4 regions of the Salinivibrio sp. EAGSL genome follow, and region 3 is predicted to be linked to each of the others. Evidence: predicted binding sites of a transcription regulator. Region 3 holds the regulator's gene; each other region holds the start of a gene.
The links. The regulator MetJ, encoded in region 3, represses methionine synthesis genes. The targets are predictions, from matches to a motif close to TTAGACNTNTANANGTCTAA.
Positions count from the first base shown of each region.

Region 1: HLG76_RS09945 (MetQ/NlpA family ABC transporter substrate-binding protein) is a predicted target of MetJ. The motif match lies at 1,970-1,989, and genes of this name have one in related genera.
Region 2: metH (methionine synthase) is a predicted target of MetJ. The motif match lies at 1,731-1,750, and genes of this name have one in related genera.
Region 4: metK (methionine adenosyltransferase) is a predicted target of MetJ. The motif match lies at 2,476-2,495, and genes of this name have one in related genera.

Region 1 is NZ_JABWMG010000014.1:22,499-26,717, forward strand. It holds gene HLG76_RS09940 (multidrug effflux MFS transporter) at 1-980, opposite strand, end outside; gene HLG76_RS09945 (MetQ/NlpA family ABC transporter substrate-binding protein) at 1,146-1,943, opposite strand; gene HLG76_RS09950 (LON peptidase substrate-binding domain-containing protein) at 2,098-2,667, shown strand; gene HLG76_RS09955 (sigma-70 family RNA polymerase sigma factor) at 2,794-3,363, shown strand; gene HLG76_RS09960 (ChrR family anti-sigma-E factor) at 3,360-4,064, shown strand.
Region 2 is NZ_JABWMG010000019.1:69,291-73,509, forward strand. It holds gene metH (methionine synthase) at 1-1,673, opposite strand, end outside; gene HLG76_RS12265 (sodium:proton antiporter) at 1,856-3,148, shown strand; gene metA (homoserine O-succinyltransferase) at 3,189-4,136, opposite strand.
Region 3 is NZ_JABWMG010000002.1:56,178-60,396, reverse strand. It holds gene rpmE (50S ribosomal protein L31) at 173-388, shown strand; gene HLG76_RS01670 (malic enzyme-like NAD(P)-binding protein) at 644-1,888, shown strand; gene metJ (met regulon transcriptional regulator MetJ) at 1,987-2,304, opposite strand; gene metB (cystathionine gamma-synthase) at 2,491-3,651, shown strand; partial or broken gene HLG76_RS01655 (bifunctional aspartate kinase/homoserine dehydrogenase II) at 3,742-4,219, shown strand, end outside.
Region 4 is NZ_JABWMG010000024.1:10,352-14,570, forward strand. It holds gene rsmE (16S rRNA (uracil(1498)-N(3))-methyltransferase) at 1-555, opposite strand, end outside; gene HLG76_RS13345 (SprT family zinc-dependent metalloprotease) at 675-1,178, opposite strand; gene metK (methionine adenosyltransferase) at 1,250-2,404, opposite strand; gene HLG76_RS13355 (LysR family transcriptional regulator) at 2,583-3,503, opposite strand; gene HLG76_RS13360 (ligand-gated channel protein) at 3,677-4,219, shown strand, end outside.

The DNA of each region.
Region 1 (4,219 bases), on a different contig from region 3:
GACTGGGAGCACGGCAGCGAAATCCCGTTGCCAAACACCATAAAAAACTGCCCTATCATCAGCAGCAAGGGATCCATGGGGGTAAACCATAGCCATATCGCTGAGATGAGCTGCATCACCGGTGCCATCAACAGCATACGCTTGGTACCCAAACGCGGCCGAATGCGCGACACCAGCGTGCTGCCCAGCAGTAACCCACATGTCGGAATAAGCGCCCACAGCGCATATTGATCCGAGGTCATCCCGATGCGCTCTTGCATCAAAAATGGCATCAGTGACACCGTGGTGATCACCAAGGTGAAGTTCAACCAGCTGATACTGGCGAAATAAAGAAAGTAGGGCGTTTTTAACAGTGCGCCATAACGACCAAGGATCACTTTTATCTTAGGCAATGGCGATCGCGTATGCATACTCTCTTTAAATAAGAAAAAGAGCACGCACCACACCAAGCTGGTATGAACCATCAATAAAATAAAGATCGCCAACCAGCCTAAGTTATGGTTAACAAAGCCACCAATCACAGGAGCCACAATGGGCGTAAATGAGGCGACCATGATCAGGTATGACATGGCTTGAGGAAGCTGATCCCCCGAATACGAGTCACGGGTAAAGGCTCGCGAGAGGACGGCACAACATCCCGTGCCCATCCCCTGAATACAACGGCCAATCACCAACCCGGTAAAACTGGCGCTAAAGCTCACCATCACGGTTAACCCAACCAGTGAAAGCAAGACACCGGCTAATAGCACGCGGCGGCGTCCGAGTGCATCCGAAATGGGGCCATAGATAAATTGTGACGGGCCAAACCCGAGCAGGTAAGCGGAAATAAGCAGTTGGACATCGTCCATGCTGAGATTGAAGTCACGAGCGATCCAAGGTAATGATGGAAAAACCAATCCCATGCTGAATTGCCCGATACTGACCGTTAAGCATGCCAGCAATACGGGCGACCAATTAAATGGACGAGTAGCCGATTGCATCTCAATTCCTATGCGTTCTGTGTGTTAGGCGAGCGAGGAAACTGTGACTCTAGCGAATGCTAAAACCACAAGCTGAGAGGCATGTTAACGCAATAACTCCCTGAATGGTAAACAATGATTGAGAATGTATATCAATGGCCAGCTATCGCTGGCCGGTTTTAAAAACTAGAAAGCCGGTTCGATCGTGCCATCAAAGGTTTTTTGTAGAAACGCACGTGTTGCCTCTGATTGAAATAGCGCCAACAAACGCTGATAGGTCGGATTATCTTTATCCTCTGCCCGCGCTGCCACGACCATCACCGCGAGCGGTGCGTCTTTCGATTCTAAGAAAATACCTTGATCACTTGGATTAAGCCCTGATGACATCACATAGTTCATGGTAATTGCAGCAGCATCGACATCTTGTAGGCTGCGAGGCAGTTGTGCCGCTTCTACTTCGACAAAATCGAGCTGCTTGGGGTTAGCGGTAACATCTTGTAGCGTCGCTTGAAAGCCAACGTTATCGGCCAAGGTGATCAGCCCTGCGTCTTGCAGTAATAGCAAAGCGCGCCCGGCGTTGGTCGGATCGTTAGGGATCGCAATTTGTGCGCCTTGGGGTAAATCGTCCACGCGCTGTACTTTGTCTGAGTAAATCCCCATCCGCATAAGGATGGAACGCCCAATCGAGACCAATTCACTATCATGGTTTTGATTAAAGTTATCGAGAAACGGCTGATGTTGGTAACTATTTAAATCAAGACTGCCATCTGCCAGACCGGCATTCGGAGAGATGTAATCCGAAAATTCCACCACTTCGACATGAATTCCTTCTGGTTTAGCCTGTTTCGCAACCGCTTCTACGACTTGCGCATGGGGACCGACAGTCGCACCAATCTTTATCGTTTCTGGCTGATCTGAGCAGCCGCTGATAATCAACGCCAGTAACACTGACGCAATCCAAAATCCTGGTCGCTTTAACGTCATTTCGATTCCCTTACTAAAATAGATGTTTAGACGTCCAGAATGCCACAACTTATAATGATGTCAACCTGATTGTGGTAATGCAGTCTCTGTCTTGATCGTATCCAACCCTGGTCGCGTAGTGGCAGGCATGTTGAATCAATAAGGAGGCGTAGATATGACAAAGCTGTTTCCTCTACCCTTGTTCTTACTACCCGGGGGCAGAGCTAAGCTGCGCATTTTTGAACCTCGCTATTTGCGCTTGGTCCGCGAATGCTCGGCGAATCAACAGGGATTCGTGCTGGCGATGATGCAAGGTAAACGTTTATATCGATATGGCACACTGGTGGACATTGTCGATTTTGAAACACTACCCGATGGTTTATTAGGCATTACCATTGCAGGTCGTCAACGGGTAAAAATTCAATCGACAGAGCAAGAAGCCGACAAGCTCTGGGTGGGCGAGATACAGGCACTGAATGACTGGCCACATGACGAGTTTATTGACCAGGAAGAAAATGAAGAAAAAATGCGTATCGCCGCAGGACTTAAAAATGTCTTCGCCGCCCACCCGGATCATGCTGAGCAATATGAGGCGCCGTATTTCGAAGACTTAACCTGGAGTTGCCAACGCTGGTTAGAAATTTTGCCGCTTTCTAACGCGCAAAAACAATGGTTTATCGCGCAAGAATCGGCAGAAGAGGCGAAGCAATTTATCAGTCAGCTTCTCGAGCAAGAAGTCGAGTGATCCAATTGTTTTAAGCCTCGTATTGGAAGCGAGATGGACGGCTACGACAGATAGGACTCAACTATGACTGCGCCACAAACCATGTATACTGAGACCACCATTTCCAGACGGGACACGCGTGCCAACATGACTGACGTGACGAAGGAAGAGTTGTCTGAATTATTAGCAAAAGTTGCAGAAGACCGCGACCGCATAGCGTTCGAACGTTTGTTCCGATTTTTTGGCCCTAAGATACGCGCTTATGGTTCAAAACATTTAAGAGCTGACGGCCAAGCAATGGAATTAGTACAAGAAACCATGCTAGTGGTATGGCGCAAAGCCCACTTGTATAATTCTGACAAAGGCGCGGCGACGACATGGGTATTCACTATCATGCGTAACTTAAGCTTCGATATGCTCCGCAAGGTGCAATCGAATCGCGAAGACAATTTTAGCGATGATATCTGGCCCATTCTCGAGTCAGGGCAACAGGACAACGAAACAGATTCCGGTGCTCAGTACATGATGGACCAAGAGCTTCTCAGTTTTATTGACGAGTTACCCGCGGTCCAGCAGCAGGTGGTTAGAGGGGTTTATCTCAAGCAATTGACTCATCAAGAGTTGTCAGAACAATTAAATGTGCCATTGGGCACCGTCAAGTCCCGATTGCGTTTAGGTCTAGAAAAGCTTCGCAATCACCTGGAGGTAAAACAATGATTAAGTATCACCCATCGACCGATTTACTGGATGCTTTTGCTGCTGGCAAATTGCCGACTTCGATGGCGATTGCGTTGTCTGCTCATGTTGAACTTTGCCAGGAGTGCCAAGCTTACGTGGCCACTGCAGAAGAAAAGCTTGCATCAGTGGCGTTTGATCAAGAAACAGTCGGCGACGAAGCGTTGATGGTAAATGAGTGGGATCACAATGCTGAAGATGAAATGCTATCCGCCATTTTTGAACAAGCGGCTGCCAACGATGCCGATGCGCTGACGCAATCTGGCGCGGAACAACCTGAAGCGCGCGCAACACAAATCACTGTCGGTGAAAAAACATATGCCTTACCCCGGGCGCTGCAACGATTCGGCGATTCAAATTGGGCATCCTTTGGTAAAGTTCAACGTGCGCGACTTAATCTTGACGAAGGGGCAACGCGAGCCAGTTTTCTTCATATCGATGAAGGCGGTTCAGTGCCTGCGCACACTCACAAGGGCTATGAGTTAACCCTTTTGTTGGACGGTACCTTTGAAGATGAAAGTGGTCAGTATGTGCCAGGTGACTTTATTTTACTCGATAGCCGTCACCATCATACGCCATACACAAAAGAAGGTTGCCTTTGCTATACCATTGCAGATGCCCCTCTCTACTTCACAAAAGGCGTGAGTAAGTTGCTCAATACCGTGGGACATGCGATTTACTAAAAATTTCTGTGCTAGTTGTTATCCTTCGGCGACCGCTATGGTCGCCTTTTTTTATGCTAGATGGCCGCCTAAATCCACGTATTTGCTCGGCTAGACCTAGAATTATCACCATTTATTCTGCAGCGATAACAGAATAATTACACTAAATAAACCTC
Region 2 (4,219 bases), on a different contig from region 3:
ACGCCACCTGAAATCATGGCATGCGGCAGGGTTTGTTTGATATCTGCGACCGCATTGATGAAGTCGACCGCGTAGTTATTATGCTCATCAATGCCGGTGGCCACCGCGAAGATATTAGGATCAAAGATAATGTCTTCCGGCGGGAAGCCGACTTGGTCAACCAGCAGGTGATACGCGCGCGTGCAAATCTCGACTTTACGTTCACGTGTATCAGCCTGGCCTTGCTCATCAAACGCCATCACAATCACAGCGGCACCGTATCGACGGACTAAGTGGGCTTGTTGAATAAACGCGGCTTCCCCCTCTTTAAGAGAAATTGAGTTCACAATCCCTTTACCTTGGATACACTTCAGTCCGGCTTCAATGATCTCCCACTTTGAGGAGTCAATCATCACCGGTACCCGAGCAATATCGGGCTCAGCCGCACACAGATTGAGAAAACGTACCATGGCTTGCTGTGCATCCAACATGCCCTCATCCATATTGATATCGATGATTTGCGCCCCGTTTTCCACTTGCTGTAACGCCACCTCAAGCGCTTCGTCGTATTGTTCTTCGACGATTAAACGCTTAAAACGCGCCGACCCAGTGACATTGGTGCGCTCCCCCACGTTCACGAACAGGCTTTCAGCATTAATAGTTAGCGGTTCGAGCCCTGATAGTCGACATGCCACAGACTGAGAGGGGCGCGCACGGGGGGCATGTTTCGCCACCACCTCGCTGATCGCTTGAATATGCTCGGGTGTGGTACCACAGCACCCACCCACCAGGTTAATAAAGCCAGAAGCGGCCCATTCGTCGATATGTTTTGCCATGTCTTCAGGCGAGAGATCATATTCGCCAAACGCATTGGGTAAACCGGCATTGGGATGAACCGAAACAAATCCTTCGCAGATCTCACTGAGCTCTTTGACGTACTGACGCAATTCGGCTGGCCCCAGCGCACAGTTCAAACCAAAAGAAAGCGGTTCGACGTGGCGTAAAGAGTGATAAAACGCCGCGGTGGTTTGCCCAGAGAGCGTACGACCAGACGCATCGGTGATGGTGCCAGAGATCATAATGGGTAAGCGCACACCTCGGGCATCAAAGACTTTTTCAACAGCAAAGGCACAGGCTTTCGCGTTCAAGGTATCAAAGATGGTTTCCAACATGATGAGATCAACACCACCATCCATCAACGCCTCAGTGGACTCCGCATACCCCTCAACCAATTGATCAAAGGTGACATTACGAAAGCCAGGATCGTTCACATCTGGAGAGATAGAGCAAGTGCGATTCGTGGGTCCGAGAACCCCAGCAACAAAGCGTGGTTTTTCTGGGGTTTTCGCCGTCCAGTGGTCAGCCACGTCGCGAGCAAGACGCGCAGCAGCTAAATTTATCTCCGCACTGATGGCCTGCATGTCGTAATCGGCCATGGCTATCTGGGTCGCGTTGAACGTATTGGTTTCTATGATGTCCGCGCCCGCGGCCAGATAGTCGCTGTGTAACGCTGCTATTTTTTCAGGCTGCGTCAGTACCAAAAGGTCATTGTTACCTTTCACATCACAATGCCAGTCTTTAAAGCGTGCGCCGCGGTAATCGGCTTCGCCGAGTCCTAAGCCTTGGATCATGGTGCCCATACCGCCATCGATCACCAAAATACACGTAGAGAGACGCTGTGTTAATCGATCCATTCTTACCCCGTGATATCACCATCCTGATTGCGATAGTTTTATCCTACCACAGCCATTTTGGAAATCTAGACGTCTATAAATATCGATTAATTTTGATCTATTTCAATTCAGCTGTTCGTTTTGAGCGCAATTTCTATTAATATTTTGTAACTCTTTCATTCCTCGTCGTACTAGGAAGCTGCATGTCTACCTACGCAATCCTCAGTTTCATGGCTGCTGCTGCCATCTTTATCGCCTTTATTAATAGTAAAATCAGCCGAGTACAAACGACTATCGCGATCACTGCAAGCTCTCTACTCCTTTCTCTTTTGATCGTGATCGCCGGTCAATACCAAGCCATTCCGTTAAAGGCGATGGCAGAGCAAATATTGACCGATATCCACTTTGATGCCTTTTTACTCAAAGGCGTACTCGGTTTCCTTTTATTTGCGGGCGGTATTGGTGTCAAGCTTCCCCATTTCTCTGATCAAAAATGGGAAATCACCACCCTCGTCCTCGGCGGCCTGTTGGTCTCTGTCTCGCTGGTTGGTGCGGGTATTTGGGGCGTCTTCCAACTGATCGGCATTCCTTTTGATTTTATCTATTGTTTATTGTTTGGGGCGCTGATTTCTCCAACCGATCCTATCGCGGTGTTGGCCATTGTTAAGCGGCTACAGGCACCTAGGCGGATCACCACCCAAATCGAGGGAGAGTCACTGTTTAACGACGGGATCGGGATTGTTATTTTCGTGACGCTTTTTACCTTGGCGTTTGGCGACAGCGATCCGACACTCGGTGGTACGATCGCATTGTTCTTACAAGAAGCTATCGGTGGGATTTTATACGGTCTGATATTGGGTTACCTATTTCACCGTTTGATCTGCGCGACCAATGACCATTCCATGGAACTGCTACTGACATTGGCTATTCCTAGCGCGGGGTATGTGCTCGCCGATATGTTGCATGTTTCCGGGCCACTGGCGATGGTAGTCTCTGGCATTATGATCGGTAACTGGACTCGCTTTATTGGCTTCTCCAAAGAGAGTGAGGATCATCTGGACCATTTTTGGGAATTGGTCGATGAGTTTTTGAATAGCTTACTGTTCTTATTGATCGGGGTCAGCCTGTTACAGATTAGCTTCCACAAGGAAGACTGGATCATTATGGCCGCAGTTGTACCCGTTGTACTGTTCGCCCGTTATCTCAGTGTGAAAGCCTGCTATTTCGGCTTCAATCGCTTTCGTCAATACAACCCTTGGGCCATTCGTATTTTGAGTTGGGGAGGCCTAAGAGGTGGCTTAGCCCTTGCCATGGCCATGGCAGTGCCGGCTGGTGTGATGGTCGTCCCTGAGAAGAATATCGACGTCCGTGAACTGATTTTAATCATGACTTATGCGGTGGTGGTTTTCTCTATTCTCGTACAAGGATCGACCATGACAGGAATGGTTGATAAAGCCAATGCCGCTCAAGAGAAAATCGATAATCCCCGTGTATAAACACTCTTTCTCAACAAGGCGCCAATTAGGCGCCTTTTTGCTATTCGTCGAGCGTAAAGTTAGATTGTGAAAATTCAGCCAGATTAAACGGCGTCAGCTGATAGACACAATAGTTCAACCAATTGGCAAAGAGTAAGTGCCCATGACTCCGCCAACTCACATAGGGGGGTTGAGACGGATCATCATCAGGATAATAGTTAATCGGGACGACAGGCTCCATCCCTTCTTCAAGATCGCGATGGTATTCATGATGCAGCGTATGTGAGTCATATTCGGGATGACCTGTCACAAACACATTACGTTTATCCTTGGTCGCCGCCAAGTAAGTGCCCGCTTGTGCTGAGGTGGCGAGAATATCGAGATCCGTGTGTTCGTCCAGAAAGCTTGGCGAAAAGTCAGCGTACCGCGAGTGAGGGGCGAGAAAGCTATCATCAAACCCCCGCAATAAAGGATGCGTAGCCAGTGCTTCATTTACCTGGTGCTGATAGACGCCAGATAACTTCTCTTTGCGCGTTTTTTTGGGTAAATCGTAAAGAAGCTTTAAACCCGCTTGAGCCGCCCAGCAAACGTAAAGGGTAGACGTAACATGCTGATGCGCCCAATTCATCACATCTTGCAAATGCTCCCAGTAAATCACATCTTCAAACTGCACCAAGCCCAATGGTGCCCCGGTGACGATAAGACCATCAAAGTTGCGTTCACGCACGGCTTCAAACTGGCGATAGAAGGTGTCTAAGTGTTCCGTTGGCGTGTTTTTACTGGGTCGGTTATCAATACGTAAAAGCTCGACATCAACCTGTAAAGGGCTATTAGAGAGCAAGCGCATAAATTGCGTCTCGGTTTCAATTTTTTTGGGCATTAAGTTGAGTAACAACACCTTCAATGGGCGAATGTTTTGGCTCACCGCACGCGTCTGCGACATAACGAAAATGTTTTCTCGACGCAAAATATTGGTGGCGGGGAGCTGATCCGGGATTTTTATCGGCATCACTGCCTCCTGAAGATTTAAGATGTTTAGACGTCCAGATATCTAATAACATACCCCAGTGACCCATGAAGCTCAAGCAATAA
Region 3 (4,219 bases):
CGGTTGGCAAAGCCTTGTTGTACGGTGACGCGGCGTGGTGATTGCACAAAAAAGTTGCGAAACCGAGGGGGCTTGATTAGAATTGCGCGCCTTAGAAAATATTTGTTAACGACGTGTGGTGCCCGGCTTAGGATCGGGAGAGCGACACGGCCTTTAAAATGAGGTTATCCCTATGAAAGCTGGTATCCATCCAGAGTACAAAGCCGTCACAGCAAAATGCTCTTGCGGTAACGAATTTGCGTTCAGCACAACCCTAGGTAAAAACATCAACCTAGACGTGTGTGACAAATGTCACCCATTCTACACCGGTAAGCAGCGTATCCTTGATGCTGGTGGCCGTGTTGATCGCTTTAAGAAACGTTTCGGTGCCCTTAGCAGCAAAAAATAAGCAGCTATTGACCGAATATAGAGAAGGGACGCATCAGCGTCCCTTTTTTTGATCGTATCGTCCTAGTATTCGGACAACAGGTCCGAGCATCATCGCGAATACGGCGTTAGTACTGGTGGACGTTTCCCCGCTGCGTTACCATCTTTACCCTTATACAAACCTTTCCTGTGTGGTTTGTAGAGTGTCTGGCTAATATCGGTCATCCTTCCCTGCCGGTATTGGTTACCCCTTCACGATAATAACTAGGAAAACGACATGTCGGACGATAAACGCCAGCAAGCGCTGGATTATCATGCATACCCTACACCCGGAAAAATCTCTGTCGAACTCAGTAAGCCTGCTGATTCAGCGGCGGATCTTGCTCTCGCCTACAGCCCAGGCGTTGCTGAACCTGTGCGTGAAATAGCCCAAGATGCGGATGCCGTATATCGCTATACCGGTAAAGGCAATATGGTTGCGGTGATCTCAAACGGCACCGCGATTTTGGGGTTAGGGAATTTAGGGCCGATGGCGTCAAAGCCTGTCATGGAAGGCAAAGCGTTATTGTTCAAGCGTTTTGCCGGCTTGGACTCGATCGACATTGAAGTTAAACACCGCACCATCGATGAGTTTGTTGATACCGTAGCCAATATTGCTGACACCTTTGGCGGTATCAACCTTGAAGATATCAAAGCCCCAGATTGTTTTGAGATCGAAAAGCAGCTGATTGAACGCTGTGAAGTGCCTGTCTTCCATGATGATCAACATGGTACCGCGATTGTCACTGCTGCGGGGATGCTTAACGCGCTCGAGTTGCAAGGCAAAGATATTGGTGAAGCCACCATCGTGTGTCTCGGTGCGGGTGCCGCTGCGGTGGCCTGTATGGAGCTATTGATTAAATGTGGCGCCCAGCGCGAAAAGATTTACATGCTGGATCGCAAAGGGGTGATTCACACCCGTCGTGATGACATTAACAAGTATAAGCAGCTGTTTGCCAATAACACGGATAAGCGTACCCTCGAAGATGTGATTGAAGGTGCGGATCTCTTTGTTGGCGTATCAGGCCCGGATTTGCTCTCGCCTGAGGCATTAAAACTGATGGCGGATAAGCCTGTCGTGTTTGCCTGCTCAAACCCAGATCCTGAAATTAACCCAGAGGTTGCGCACCAAGTCCGGGATGATCTGATCATTGGAACGGGGCGTTCGGATTACCCGAATCAGGTGAATAACGTCTTGTGTTTCCCGTTTATTTTCCGGGGAGCATTAGATGTGCGTGCCAGTGAGATTAATGATGCGATGAAGTTGGCCGCCGTTGAAGCGATTCGTGGTTTGGCGAAAGAGCCTGTACCACAATCGGTCTTAGATGCCGCGGGCTTGTCTTCACTCAGTTTTGGCCCGGATTACATCATTCCCAAGCCGATGGATGCCCGTTTACTGCCTAAGGTAGCACGTGCCGTGGCGCTTGCGGCCGTCGAAACCGGCGTAGCCCGTATTGAGATGCCAGACAACTATATGTTGTAAAGAAAACATGTTGTAAAGAAAACATGCTGTAAAGAAAACATGTTGTAATTAGAAAACAGTGTCTTACCATAAAAAAACCGCCGATGGCGGTTTTTTGTTTAGTATTCACTGTCGTCAAACTCAATGCCCAACTCTTCCATGATCCGACGTGCCTCGGCAGGAATGCTATCGGGTTTATCCTTACGGATGTCGTCATCGGTTGGCAGAGGCTGCCCGGTATAGGCATGTAAAAATGCCTCACACAATAGCTCACTGTTGGTCGCATGACGCAGGTTATGAACCTGACGGCGAGTGCGCTCATCAGTAAGAATTTTTAATACTTTAAGTGGGATAGAGACGGTGATCTTCTTTACCTGCTCTTTCTTTTTACCATGTTCGGCATACGGATTAATGTAATCGCCGTTCCACTGCGCCATGTCTCACCTATCTTGATTATGGAATACCCAGAATGATGCTGCGGAGATTTTAGCTATATTAACCGCCACATGCAAAGGTGTTTAGACGTCTAGAAGTGTTGACGTCCCAAAAGCGCCGAGGTAAAGTAGTATGATGACGACTGGATCACGTAAACCGTGCCAGCGCAACAAGAGCAAGGATGAACCATGACAGGTAAAAAAACCGACACCATTGCCGTTCGAACAGGAATTGGCACTGACACGCAACATCATGCGGTTGTGCCGCCTTTGTATTTATCAACCAACTATCGTTTTCCTGCTTTTGGCGACGTTCCCACTTATGATTATGCCCGTGGGGGCAATCCAACTCGAGCTCAGTTAGAGCAAGCGTTAACGGAACTGGAAGGCGGAGCCGGTGCCGTGGTGACCAACTGTGGGATGGCAGCCATTAACTTGGTGTTGTCTTTACTGGATGCAGGGGATCATATTGTTGCACCGCATGATTGTTATGGTGGTACCTTTCGCTTGTTAGAGTCACGCGCCAAGCAAGGGATTTGGCAGGTCAGTTTTGTCGATCAATCTGATCACCAGGCGTTAACCGCTGCGCTGGCAAAACAGCCGAAACTGGTGTTAGTTGAAACACCCTCTAATCCGCTATTGCGTGTGGTCGATATTGCTAAAATCTGCCAACAGGCCCACCAAGTGGGGGCATGGGTGGTGGTCGATAACACCTTTTTATCGCCAGCACTCCAACAGCCGTTTTCACTGGGTGCGGACATCATCGTGCATTCCACTACTAAATTTATTAATGGTCACTCTGATATTGTCGGTGGCGCTGTAGTGGCGAAGACGCCTGAATTGGCTGCAACATTAGCGTGGTGGGGCAACTGCTTGGGCGCAACAGGCAACGCCTTTGACAGTTATATGACATTGCGAGGGTTGCGTACTTTGGGCGCTCGGGTTAAACAACATCAACAAAATACGCAAGCGGTATTAGCCTATTTGCAAACAGTCCCTGCGGTGCGGCAACTCTATTATCCCGGTTTGGCGACACATCCAGGCCATGACATTGCCGCCCGTCAGCAGTTTGGATTTGGTAGTATGCTCAGCCTCGAGCTGGACACGGACTCTGCTGGGATCGCACGTTTTATTGAAGGCTTATCCTTATTTGCGCTTGCCGAGTCGCTGGGCGGGGTAGAAAGTCTGGTCACGCATCCAGGATCAATGACCCATCGTGCGATGAGTGATGACGCGCAAGCCGAGGCTGGCATTACCCCAACGTTGCTGCGTTTTTCTATTGGACTAGAAGACGCAGAAGACTTAGTGGCCGATTTGGCGCATGCCTTCGCCCATTTAGCTAACCAGTAAAACCGATTGCTATAGGTGTTGCTGTCATAGCACGCCGCTTTATTGATATTCATTGAGACCAAGAGAGACCTCGCCATGCACGCGCAACCGATGGACACCGCCCCCGAATCACAACGCCAATTGCATAAATTTGGTGGCAGCAGTTTAGCGAGCCCAGATTGTTATCGCCGTGTGGTCGATGTGCTGACGGGGCATGCAAAGGCGCACGACTTAATTGTGGTCTCTGCGGCGGGGAAAACGACCAATCAGCTCATTGCTTGGCTCGCTCAACTGGGCAAAGATGGCCGGTTGGCGCATGAGACCTTGCAAGGCGTCCGTGCCTTTCAGCAAGACTTGATTGAAAATCTGATCAACGGTGATCACAAACAACAGTTGGTTGATGCCTTATCTGCTGACATCGCGACGATCGCGTCGCTCGGGGAGACAGCGCTGAGCGACAGCGTACAAGCCGATGTGCAAGGGTTCGGAGAGGTTTGGTCGGCGCGTTTATTAGCCGCGCTGCTTAATCAGCAGTGTCGTCAGGCGGTGATGTTGGACTCGCGCCACTGTTTACGCGCGGAACGTGCGG
Region 4 (4,219 bases), on a different contig from region 3:
GGCTTCAGGCAGCGTATTAATAGAATACGGTGCGCGAGGATGTAGGTTGAGCTTCAGCCCATCAAATGCCTGCTGACACCAGGTGTCTAGAGGGATCACCGGATGGATGATGGGGACGACATTGCGTCCACTTTGCTCGCACGCGCCAATGGCGATCTTTTGCCATTGTTGGCGTTTTTTCTCCAATCGTTCGGCGTTAAGTTTAACCCCACATCGCGCAGATAACAGTGGTGTGATGGTATTGACCCCTAACTCGACCGACTTTTGAATGGTAAATTCCATCTTCTCACCACGAGAAATGACCTGGCCCAGTTCGAAATCTAATGGCGATTCAACCCCTACGTCCTCGCGCGCCGTGATGGTTGCAGTGACGTATTTTTTCGTCACTTGGGTCAAGGTCGCTGGAAACTGTGCCCCTTGGCCATCAAACAGCTGAATAGGTTGTTCTGCTTGCATTCTTAATACGCGGCCTAGGTGATTTGCCGCTTCATCGCTTAAGGTCACCGTGCCTTGAGAAGGTAAAGGCACCGGGTGATAAATTCGAGGAATTCGCATGGTGTTGGCTTTCCATTGTCAATCAGCCTCCAGTGTAACATGGCTACCGGTGGCAATAGGTGGTGCGTGAATAGGGAATTTGCCAATAATATGGGGGCGGTGAACGGAAAAGCAAATGGCTAGCGTGCTTCGCCCACTGGCGTCAGTACCTGTTGGCACTGCTTGCACCGATAGGTTGCTTGACCTCGCTGGACTTTATGATGCCGTCGTATTGTCAAAGCGACTGGCCCACATCGACATTGATACGAGAAGGTTTTTCCTTGTACCGCTGTAATATCCAGCCGGTGGGTGGTGTTGGCGGGGGCGTTAAACAGGTTGATCATCAGGTCTCGCCATTCCGGACCATGAGGCTTGACACGCCCATACAGAGCAAACGTCACTAAATGACACACTTCGTGCGGGATCACCTCCTGCAAAAAAGCCTCGGCGTCCTGCTGGAGCAATACCGGATTAAATCGTAGTCGCCATTCTGTCGGATGCGCGGTGCCGGCGGCTCGGCCTCGCAAAGTGAAACCAACCTGGGGATAAACCAAGTGCAGACCGAATTGCAGATTGGCGCTATCAATACAGGCATGAACGCGGTCGGTGACTGTTTTCATTAAGGTGTCGGAAAGAGAAGGCATCAATTTGGCTCAAGCAGCAATTAAAAAAGGGAAGCCGACGCTTCCCTTTGCAAAAAGTGAATCAGACCAGATTAACCAAGTTTGGCAAACTCACGCAATACATCGGCTTTGTCGGTTTTCTCCCATGGGAAGATCTCACGACCAAAATGACCATACGCGGCGGTTTGCTTATAAATTGGTTGCAGCAAGTCGAGCATTTCTTGCAAGCCATAAGGACGCAAGTCGAAGTGCTCACGTACCGCTTTAATGATCACCTCAGGTGCCACTTTTTCAGTGCCAAAGGTTTCTACCATTATAGACGTTGGCTCGGCCACACCAATGGCGTACGACAATTGAATCTCACAGCGATCAGCTAAGCCAGCTGCGACGATGTTTTTCGCCACATAGCGGGCTGCGTAAGCTGCAGAACGATCCACTTTTGAGGGATCTTTGCCTGAGAAAGCCCCGCCACCGTGACGCGCTGCACCGCCATAGGTGTCCACGATAATTTTACGGCCGGTTAAACCACAGTCACCCATCGGGCCGCCAATGACAAAGCGACCGGTTGGATTGATAAAGAACTTGGTCTCTTTAGTGAGCCACTCTGCAGGTAGAACCGGTTTGATGATTTCTTCCATGACCGCTTCGCGCAGATCGTCGGTTGAAATGCTATCGCAATGCTGTGTTGACAGTACGACGGCATCAATGCCAGCAATTTTGCCGTTGTCATAGGCGAAAGTAACCTGACTTTTCGCATCAGGGCGCAACCAATCTAAGGTGCCATCTTTGCGCACTTGCGCCTGTCGCTCGACCAAACGGTGTGAGTAAGTGATAGGGGCAGGCATCAGTACGTTGGTTTCATTGGTGGCAAAACCAAACATGATCCCTTGGTCGCCAGCGCCTTGATCTTTGGGATCGGCGCGGTCAACGCCTTGATTAATGTCAGGCGATTGCTTGCCAATCGTATTCAATACCGCGCAAGAATTGGCATCAAACCCCATGTCCGAGTGCACGTAACCAATATCGCGCACGGTTTGGCGGGTGAGCTCTTCAATATCTACCCAGGCAGAGGTTGTCACTTCCCCGCCTACCATGACCATACCGGTCTTTACATAGGTTTCGCAGGCAACGCGTGCTTTGGGATCTTGCTCAAGAATGGCATCCAAGACCGCATCAGAAATCTGATCGGCGATTTTATCAGGATGGCCTTCAGAGACGGACTCTGAGGTAAACAGGTGCTTAGCCATGTGACACTCTCATTGATTATCAAGAATACCGACGATACGTAGCGAATAGTCTCGCCGATCATCTCAGATGTTTTAACTTCTAGACGTCTATTTTATTCGCAAATATGATAAACGCAAGTCAGTTGATGCAGCAGGAGTCTCTCTAGGTATAGCAAAAACGTCTATGTATCGTATCAAACTAGGTAACGGCCTGAGGTGATCTCGCCGGTTGCCAGTGTGCCGGCGCGGCTTCTTGTAGCCAATCCTTGAGTGATTCAACACGCAGGGGAAGGCGGCCAGCGCTGCAATAAAGACGCAGCGGAACAGGCGCTGAGTGCCATTGCGGCAAACACCGCATAATGTTGTCCGGATGGTGCTGTTGATAGCCAGCTGCGCTCCAAGTCGGTAAAAGTCCGACGCCTTGTCCATCCGCAATCGCATCTAATTGAATAGCGATCATATCGCAATTGAAACGGCTTGGTATCGCGCTTAAATGATAGGCTTTATCGTGATTATAGAGCGTCAACCCTTTTCGTCGCAGAGCAAAGACATCTAACCAAGGATGATCGTCCAACGCGCGTGGATGTGTGAAGGGACCATGTTGCGCTACGTAGTGTGGTGCAGCATAAATACCATACTGCCACTGCCCTAGCGTATCAGCGCGACAGTTCATCGGCAGCGTGATATCGCCTGCCCAAATAATCAGATCAGCCGATTGGATACGTGGTGCGCTCACCTCACTGGTTAGTGTAATGGACACCTTAGGGTGTTGGGCTAAAAACGCATTAATCGATGGCCCAGCCCATCCACGCATCATGCCGGGGTGACAAAGCACGTCAATCGGCCCTTGAAGGTGATTATTTAACCCCTGGATCGCTTCTTCACTTTCCTCTGCTAAATCGAGCATTTGTTGGCAGTAGTGAGAAAAAATCTCTCCCGCTTTGGTTAATACCAGCCGATTTCCTTGTCGTTGTGTCAATGACTGGCCCATGTCTGTCTCTAGTTGGGCTAATCGACGACTGACTGTCGATTTGGGCTGTCCGAGTGCTTTTGCTGCCGCCGTGAGGCTTTGATGATGACATAAAGCAACAAACGCACGAATTGAGGAAAAATCCTGCATAACGGTCCTTTTTCACTTCGGTGAAGATTCATATCAGTGGTTCGGCATGAAGCTCACTGCCTCGTTCTATTACTGGAACGAGGTGTTCCTTTTTTGTCCCTATGCGCCCGAACTCAAACGTGAATAATTATCAACTAACAAATAATAATCATTATCACAAAATGGAGTTGATTATGTCCAGTTGTCTTCGTCCCGTTGTTCTCGGGATGGTATTCGCCGGTATGCCTGTGAGTGCTATTCATGCGGCAGAAGCGGGTGATCAAAATACCGAAACTATGGTGATCACAGCGTCAGGATTTGAACAAGCCACCGCAAAGGCGCCAGCAAGTATTAGCGTGATTAGCCGTGACCAACTTGAAGATCGTTATTATCGCGATGTTACGGATGCATTAAAGCGTATTCCTGGCGTGGTCGTGACCGGAGGCGGTGACACTACGGATATAAGTATTCGCGGAATGGGCTCAAAATATACCCTGATGCTGGTGGATGGAAAACGTACCACCAGTCGAGAAACACGCCCGAACAGTGACGGGCCTGGCATTGAGCAAGGTTGGTTACCGCCGCTACAAGCGATTGAGCGTATTGAAGTGATTCGGGGGCCGATGTCGACCTTGTATGGCTCAGATGCCATTGGTGGGGTGATCAATATCATTACCCGTCGTAACCAACAAGAGTGGCACGGTAACGTGCAGTTGAGTACGTTATTACAAGAAAAA